2 regions of the Rhodococcus sp. NPDC004095 genome follow, and region 2 is predicted to be linked to the other one. Evidence: riboswitches for the same ligand, from Rfam matches in the RefSeq annotation. Region 2 holds a riboswitch; the other holds the start of a gene.
The links. Region 2 has a riboswitch for S-adenosylmethionine ahead of ACWEPG_RS22575 (bifunctional o-acetylhomoserine/o-acetylserine sulfhydrylase). Riboswitches for the same ligand answer to the same signal wherever they lie in the genome.

Region 1 (4,188 bases), on a different contig from region 2:
GTACGCCCGGCGTGCTCGGTGCCGTCGGGTGCGGTGCGGGTCTTCCAGCCGCCCGGTCCGTCGTGGACGAGGGCGTGGCAGGCATCGCAGGCGAGGTCCTCGTTGGTGATGTCGGTGCGCCCGTCGTCCTTCCACTCACGGATGTGATGGACGGCGGTCATCGAGGCGGGTGCGTCGCAGCCGGGGCGGGTGCAGCCACCGGACGCTGCGATCAATGCCAACCGCTGGTCGCCGGATGCGAGTCGCTTCGACCGCCCCAGGTGCAGCGGCCGGCCTCGATGGTCGAACAACACGAGCACCGGGTGTGCGTTCTCTGCCATACGGAGGGCGTCGGCGATCGGGACGATGCCACCGGAGGCGGTGGTCACGATCCCGGTCGCTTCTTCGAGTTGCCGCAAGGTCATGGTGATGATCGCGGTCACCGGCAATCCGCGATGAGCACCCAGCACACCCGATGACAGTAGTTGTCGTAGTGCGACTTTCAGTGCGTCGTGGTTGCGTTGCACCGTGGTACGGGTGTCGCGTGCAGCGGCTTTCGCGAGTGCGGTGCGATCGAGATCCGGCGAGTCCACTTCGCCCCTGGGCGACTCGGGATCGTCGGGGTTGTTCATGCCGGGTCGTGCGAGTTTCGCCAGCACCGGCTCCAACAACGCCCGCAACTCCGGATCGAGCAGTCCGGAGACCGGCGTCATGAGATCGGGGCCCTGCTTCCCGATCCGCAGCCCGCGGCGTCGTTTGCGATCCTTCTCGTCGGGAACGTCGCCGTCGGCCGCCAGGTGCGCGAGCAGATGGACGCCGATCTTCGTCACGTCTTCGGGAGTGGTGGAGCGGGCGGTGTCGGCGAGGATCCGTTCGGCGACCTCGATCTTGTCGACGTCGGTTCCGTGCGGAACCTTGCGCATCACCTGCGCGATCACCCGGACATGATCGACACCGATCGCGCCGTCGGTCAGTGCGGCGGAGGTTTCCGGCAAGGTGGGTGTCATCGGCTGTCCGGCGACGGTGTGCCAGATCCCGGTCTTGCGGGCCCGTTTGACTCGTGCCGCCGCGTCCCCACCCGAGATCCGCAGCGTCTGGACCAGAAAGTCGTTGACCGATCGGCAGGCCAGGGTTCCCGGAAGTGAGCGTTCGCCGGCCTCGACGACGAGCCGGTTCCCGACCGAGGAGGCCTTCCTCAGCGACGTCTCGAACCGCTGCATCACTTCTACAACGTCACCGTCCGACAGTCCGACCAGTCCCACCCCGAGCAGGCCGTCGACGGCGGCATCGAGGGCGGCCAGGTGGTGTTCCACCTGGCCAACTCCCCCGCCCCCGATTGTCGAACTCATGTTCGAATTCTACTTCGGGTGTCCGACAGATTGACCAGATTCGTGGATCTGCTCGGCCTGCTCGTTTCGTTTCGCGGGTCGAGCGTGGGGTTCAGGCCCAGTCGCCGGGAACACCGGCGACGGCCATGTACCGAGACATCGGTGACAGCCGGATGCGATTTCCGAAGGTGACGTCGCGCAGATGCGCGCGAGGCGCACACCCTCGGGCGATCAACCGACTCCAGCGTATCGACATGGCATCTCGGAGAAGTGTTTCGATCGCGCTGACGTTAAGGCTTTGTCAGGGACAGGTGGATCATTAACATCGGCACCGACCATCCAGAGCGACCGAGAGACCCGGCTCGACGACGTCGCAGCAACCCCCTGTCCGCAGGTGAGGGTGCTACTGCCGGGAACGATGGAGGAGTCGGCGTGACCGGATTCGTGACCGCATGGGCGCGGCTGCACATCGACCTGTGCCGTGTCGCTTCCGGAACCTGTTCGTCCACAGCCTCGTTCGCCCTGAAGTCCTGATCGGATCAGCCCCCGTTTCGGTGCCGGGGCACCGCACACGCGGTGCCCCGGCGCCGTGCAGCGATCTGTGCGTGTAGAGAAAATGGAGCCCTCGGTGTTCTTGTCGTCAACTTCTGCCCTTCCCCGGCGTCGAGCCGCGCTCGCGTTGGCCGCATCCGCGGCGCTGACCGCGGGCCTGACCGCGTGCGGGTCCGCCGACGCGGCCGGCGGGACCGATGCCGGTACCCCACATGCGGGCGGCACCCTGCGGTACGGGCTTTCGGGCGCCCCGACCTGCGCGGACCCGGCCCAATCCGGTTCCAACCAAACGATCTACGTGGCCCGGCAGGTGGTCGATTCGCTCACCGACCAGGACCCCGAGACCGGAGAACCGAAGCCGTGGCTCGCGGAGAGCTGGGACGTCAATGCCGACGCGACCTCGTTCACGTTTCACCTGCGCGACGGGGTGACCTTCAGCGACGGCTCCGCGTTCACCGCGGAGTCGGTCAAGAAGAACTTCGACTCGATCCTGAACGCACTGACCGGGGCGAAGGCGCCTCTGGCTGCCAGCTACCTGTCGGGCTACACCGGCGCCACCGTGGTGGACCCACGCACCGTGCAGGTCGGCTTCTCGTCGCCGAATTCGCAGTTCCTGCAGGCCACTTCCACGGTGCAGCTCGGCTTCCTGTCCGATACCGACGTCGCGAAGACCGCGGAGCAGCGGTGCGCGGGCAACCTGTCCGGTACCGGCCCGTTCGTCTACGAGAGCTACGTCCAGGACAAGTCGGCAACCCTCGCCAAGCGCGCCGGCTACGCCTGGGGTTCGGACGTGTTCGCGCACGACGACGAGGCCTATCTCGACAAGATCGAGTTCACCATCGTGCCCGAATCCGGCGTGCGCAGTGGATCGCTGGCGTCCGGCCAGCTCGATGCCGTCTCGGATGCGCTTCCGCAGGACGCGCCGCAGATCGAGGGCGCAGGCGGCCGCATCCTCACCGCACCGAACCCCGGCATCCCCTTCGGCTTCCAGCCGAACGTGACCCGTGGCGTGCTCACCGACCCGGCCGTCCGCGCCGCGATCGTGCCCGCGATTAACCGGCAGGAGCTCGTGGACACGGTGCTCGGCCCGGACTTCCGGCCGGCCACCAGCTCGCTCGCCTCCCGCACTCCCGACTACGTCGCACTCTCCGACGTCACCTACGACCCGGATGCCGCGAAGAAGATCCTGGACGAGGCCGGCTGGAAGCCCGGCCCGGACGGTATCCGCGCCAAGGACGGCACCCCGCTGAGCTTCTCGGTCACCTTCAGCTCCGTGTTCGCCGGCAACCAGGCCATCCTCGAGCTCGTCCAGCAGCAGCTGCGGGCCGTGGGCATCGACCTGCGGCTCGAGCTCGTCTCGACCGCGGAGCAGACGGCCCGGCAGACGAGCAAGGACTACGACTCCACCTACTACAACAGCACCCGGGCGGACGGTGACATCCTGCGCACCGCCTTCGGGATCGACGGCCGAAACCTCAACGCCCGCGGCCCGATCCCGGAGCTCGACGAGGTGCTGGCCGCCCAGCTGCGGACCACCGAGCCGGCGCAGCGGGGAGAGCTGATCGAGAGGGCGCAGCAGTTGGTCCTCGACAACGGATTGTGGCTTCCCACCGTCGAGCTGTCCCAGGCCATCGGTGCCGGTGCCACCGTGCAGGACCTCAAGTTCGAGGCATCCGCACGCCTGCAGTTCTTCGACACCTGGCTCAGCGAGTAGCCGATGACTCGATATCTCGGATCCCGTGTGCTGCAGGCGATCGGCGTGCTGTGGGCGGCCTTCACCGTGTCGTTCGTCGTGCTGTACCTGTTGCCGTCCGACCCGGTGAGCATGGCGGTGGACTCCGCCGCAGCGAGTGGTGCCTCGATCGATGGCGATGCGGTCGCGCAGCTGCAGGCCCGATACGGGTTGGACCAGCCGGTGTGGGTGCAGTACTGGAACGCGCTCTCGGGTGCGGTCCGGGGTGACTTCGGTACGTCCATCTCCACCGGACAGTCGGTGACCGATGCGATCGCCTCGGCCGTGCCCAACACTCTGGCACTGGCGTTCACCGCTCTGGTGCTCGCCGTCGTGTTCGGCACGACGGTCGCGTTCCTCGCCACCTACACGCGATCGACCCGGTTGCGCAGCGTGCTGTTCTCGCTGCCGCCGCTCGGTGTCGCGGTCCCCACATTCTGGGTCGGATTGATTCTGCTGCAGGTGTTCTCGTTCCGCCTCAAGCTGTTCCCCGCGTTCGGCGACGGTGGCCTCTCCCACCTGGTGCTGCCCGCGATCACCCTGGCGCTGCCGACGGGTGCGGTCATCGCGCAGGTGCTCGCGGCCAGCCTGCAGACC
Region 2 (4,188 bases):
CGCGTCGAGTTCGCTCTCCGTGCGGTAGGTCAGGTGCGCGATCCTGCGCGCGATACGCAGCCCGGCCTCGGGTCTGCGGCCGGTGCCGTGGTAGTCGCCGCCCAGCCAGTCCGGATCGGAGGTGACAGCTGCGATCTGGGTGGTCTGCGTGCCGATCTGATCCGCCGTCGCGCGGGCGCCCACGGCCAGGACGAGTGCGGCCGCCACCCGCTCCGGCTGGCCGACGATCCACTCCAGGGTGCGCATGCCGCCCATCGACCCGCCGAGCACCGCGGCGAACCGTTCGATGCCGAGCCGGTCCGCGAGCGCCACCTCGGCGGCCACCTGGTCGCGGATGGAGATCGCCGGGAACCGGGATCCCCACGGTTGGCCGTCCGGGGCGATCGAGCCAGGGCCGGTGGTGCCGCGGCAACCGCCGAGCACATTGGTGGCCAGCACGCACCACTCGTCGGTGTCGATGGGCGCGCCGGGGCCGACCATGCCGTCCCACCACCCGGGCGAGGGGTTGTCGGCGTCGGCAGGCCCGGTCACGTGTGAGTCACCGGTCAGTGCGTGCTCGACGAGCACCACGTTGTCGCGGGTCTTGTTCGGTTCGCCCCACACCTGCACGGCCAGAGTGACGTCGGGGAGCACCGCGCCGCTCTCGAGCGTCACCGCGCCGATGGAGACGGACGTCAGCCGCCCGTCCGGCGACGGGAATCCCTCGTGGGACCCGGCCGGACGGGCGCCCGAAACGGAACCGATCGTCAAGATGCCGCCGCCGCGAAACCGGTTTCGAGGTCGGCCAGGATGTCGTCGATGCCCTCGATGCCGACCGCCAGGCGAACCAGGCCCGGGGTGACGCCGGACGCCAGCTGCTCCTCCGCGCTCAGCTGGGCGTGGGTGGTCGACGCGGGGTGGATGACGAGTGAGCGCACGTCGCCGATGTTAGCGACGTGGCTGTGCAGGGTCAGGGCGTCGACGAACTTCTTGCCCGCCTCGACACCGCCGGCGAGTTCGAACGCGACGATCGCGCCCGCGCCCTTCGGGGCCAGCTTCTGGGCTCGCTCGTACCAGGGCGAGCTGGGCAGACCGGCATAGGAGACCGAGGTGACCTCGTCCCGGCCCTGCAGGAACTCGGCAACCGCGGTGGCGTTCTGCACGTGCCGCTCGATGCGCAGGCTCAGGGTCTCGATGCCCTGGCTGATCAGGAACGCGTTGAACGGCGAGACCGCCGACCCGAGATCGCGGAGCAGCTGGACCCGCGCCTTGAGGGCGTAGGCCGGCGCACCGAGGTCGGCGAACACGACGCCGTGGTAGCTCGGGTCCGGGGTGGTGAAGCCGGGGTGGCGACCCTGAGTCCAGTCGAAGGTGCCGCCGTCGACGATGACACCGGCGATCGCGGTGCCGTGGCCGCCCAGGTACTTCGTCGCCGAGTGCACGACGATGTCGGCGCCGTGCTCGAGCGGGCGCAGCAGGTACGGGGTGGCGACGGTGTTGTCGACGATCAGCGGGATGCCGGCGGCGTGCCCGACCTCGGAGATGCCGGGGATGTCGAGGACGTCGTTGCGCGGGTTCGCGATGGACTCGCCGTAGAACGCGACCGTGTTCGGGCGGATCGCGGCCTTCCACTGCTCCAGGTCGTCCGGATCCTCGACGAAGGTGACCTCGATGCCGAGCTTCGGCAGCGTGTAGTGAAAGAGGTTGTAGGTGCCGCCGTACAAGCTCGGGCTGGACACCACGTGGCTGCCGGCGCCCGCGATGTTCAGCAGCGCGAAGGTCGACGCGGCCTGACCGGAGGACAGCAGCAGCGAGGCCACGCCGCCCTCGAGCGCGGTGATCCGCTGCTCGACCGCGTCCTGCGTCGGGTTCATGATCCGGGTGTAGATGTTGCCCGGCTCGGCGAGCCCGAACAGCGCGGCGGCGTGGTCGGTGTTGTCGAACGTGTACGAGGTGGTCTGGTAGATCGGCAGCGCGCGTGCCTTGGTGGTGGCGTCCGATGTCTGGCCGGCGTGGATCTGCTTGGTCTCGAAGGTCCAGTTGGCGGTCGGATCGGTTGCGTTCTCGCTCATGAGTTGGCTCTGCTCCAAGAGTGTCGGGAGATGAGGCGCGGCAAGGGCGCCCGGGGCTGGCTGGGGCCTATCTGCGACAACAACACATGGTGAAACCTCCGGTGGGTCGTGGCCCGGTTGGTGGGTCCGTCCCAGCGGACCCGCGCTTGTCCTCCGTTCCGGAGGACCAGGTCATCACCCGGGGCACCCCACCGCGGATGGAGGGTTGCCGACCAGCGAGCCGGGGCTTGGCACTGGCACTCATGACCTGGCAGCGATCTTAGCGGTACCGGTCACACCCTCGACAACGGGTTCGGTTCACGCGGGCAGCAATTCTGCGATCAGCGCCTCGACGAGGGCGCGGATCTCGTCCCGGACCGGGCGGACGTCGTCGAGGCCCTTGCCTGCGGGGTCGTCGACGGCCCAGTCGCGGTAGCTGACGCCGGGAAACCACGGACAGGTGTCCCCGCAACCCATGGTGATCACCACGTCGGACGTCTGCACCGCGTCGGTGGTGAGGACCTTCGGGCTCTGCGCGGAAATGTCGATCCCGACCTCCGCCATCGCGGCCACGGCGGCCGGGTTGACGGACTTCGCCGGTGCGCTGCCCGCCGACCTGACCTCGATCGCGTCCCCTGCGAGGTGTGTCAGGAAGGCGGCGGCCATCTGGGAGCGGCCGGCGTTGTGGACGCAGACGAACAGGACGCTGGGTGTCATGCGGGCACCTTTCGGGAGAATCGCCCACGCAGGGCGAGCGAGACGTAGACGAGCCCGACCAGGACCGGGACCTCGATCAGGGGACCGACCACACCGGCCAGCGCCTGCCCAGAGTTCGCGCCGTAGGTGGCGATCGCGACGGCGATGGCGAGTTCGAAATTGTTGCCGGCGGCGGTGAACGCCAGCGTGGTCGTGCGTGCGTAGCCGAGTCCGAGGGCGGCGCCCAGCAGGTAGCCGCCGCCCCACATGATCGCGAAGTAGGCGAGCAGGGGGATGGCAATCCGCACCACGTCCCACGGGTGGGAGGTGATCTGGTCGCCCTGCAGCGCGAAGAGCACCACGATTGTGAAGAGCAGTCCGTACAGGGCCCACGGGCCGATCCTCGGCAGGAAAGTCGACTCGTACCAGTCGCGGCCCCTGGCCTTCTCTCCGTAGCGGCGTGTGAGGTAGCCGGCAACCAGTGGCAGACCGAGGAAGATCAGCACCGACTTCGCGATCTGCCAGGGCGAGGCGTCGATGGTGGTCTGCTCGAAACCCAGCCAACCGGGCAGCACCGACAGGTAGAACCAGCCGAGGACGGCGAACATGATCACCTGGAAGACCGAGTTGATCGCCACCAGCACGGCGGCAGCCTCGCGGTCGCCGCAGGCCAGGTCGTTCCAGATGACCACCATCGCGATGCAGCGGGCCAGGCCCACGATGATCAGTCCGGTTCGGTACTCGGGCAGATCCGGCAGGAAGATCCAGGCGAGGGCGAACATCAGCGCCGGCCCGAGAACCCAGTTCAGGAGCAGGGAGCCGACGAGGAGCCTGCGGTCCCCGGTGACGGAGCCCAGGCGGTCGTAGCGGACCTTCGCCAGGACCGGATACATCATGATCAGCAGGCCGAGGGCGATCGGCAGCGAGATGCCGTCGACCTGCACCTTCTCGATCGCGGTGTTCATCCCCGGGATCGCGCGGCCGAGAACGAGTCCGGCGACCATGGCGGCGCCGATCCAGACGGGCAGGTAGCGGTCGAGGGTGGAGAGCCTGCCGACCGGAGTTGCCGTGGTCACCGGTGTGCGCACGCGGTCAGCAGCACGACGTGGAGGACGCCGCGGTGCCGCAGCAGGTGCCGCCCGAGTTCTCCTCGCCGGCGGCGAGCAGTTGCGGGCTGGTGCCGAAGGTGTCCGAGTCGGCGAGGACGGTGTAGACCTCCCATTTCTCGCCGGCCGGGCCGGTCACCCACACCTTGTCCTGGGTGGCGAAGCAGCAGGTGGTGTTCATCTCCTCCTCGGTGAACAGGCCCTCTCCGGACAGGCGGGCGATCTCCTGGTGCACCCGCTCGGTCGACTCGACCTCGACGCCGAGGTGGTTGATGGTGCCGCCCTTGCCGGGGTTCTCCAGCAGCACCAGTTTGAGGGGCGGCTCGGTGATCGCGAAGTTCGCGTAGCCGGGCTTG

Region 1: it holds a riboswitch for S-adenosylmethionine, as region 2 does, so the genes downstream of both, ACWEPG_RS23805 (putative leader peptide) here and ACWEPG_RS22575 (bifunctional o-acetylhomoserine/o-acetylserine sulfhydrylase) in region 2, are expected to answer to the same signal.

What each region holds. Positions count from the first base shown of each region.
Region 1 is NZ_JBSGGS010000015.1:10,215-14,402, reverse strand. It holds gene ACWEPG_RS23810 (DUF222 domain-containing protein) at 1-1,328, opposite strand, end outside; SAM riboswitch class I at 1,640-1,732, shown strand; gene ACWEPG_RS23805 (putative leader peptide) at 1,740-1,841, shown strand; gene ACWEPG_RS23800 (ABC transporter substrate-binding protein) at 1,924-3,573, shown strand; gene ACWEPG_RS23795 (ABC transporter permease) at 3,577-4,188, shown strand, end outside.
Region 2 is NZ_JBSGGS010000013.1:11,298-15,485, reverse strand. It holds gene metX (homoserine O-acetyltransferase MetX) at 1-750, opposite strand, end outside; gene ACWEPG_RS22575 (bifunctional o-acetylhomoserine/o-acetylserine sulfhydrylase) at 747-2,051, opposite strand; SAM riboswitch class IV at 2,189-2,299, opposite strand; gene ACWEPG_RS22570 (arsenate reductase ArsC) at 2,349-2,747, opposite strand; gene arsB (ACR3 family arsenite efflux transporter) at 2,744-3,814, opposite strand; gene ACWEPG_RS22560 (ArsI/CadI family heavy metal resistance metalloenzyme) at 3,819-4,188, opposite strand, start outside.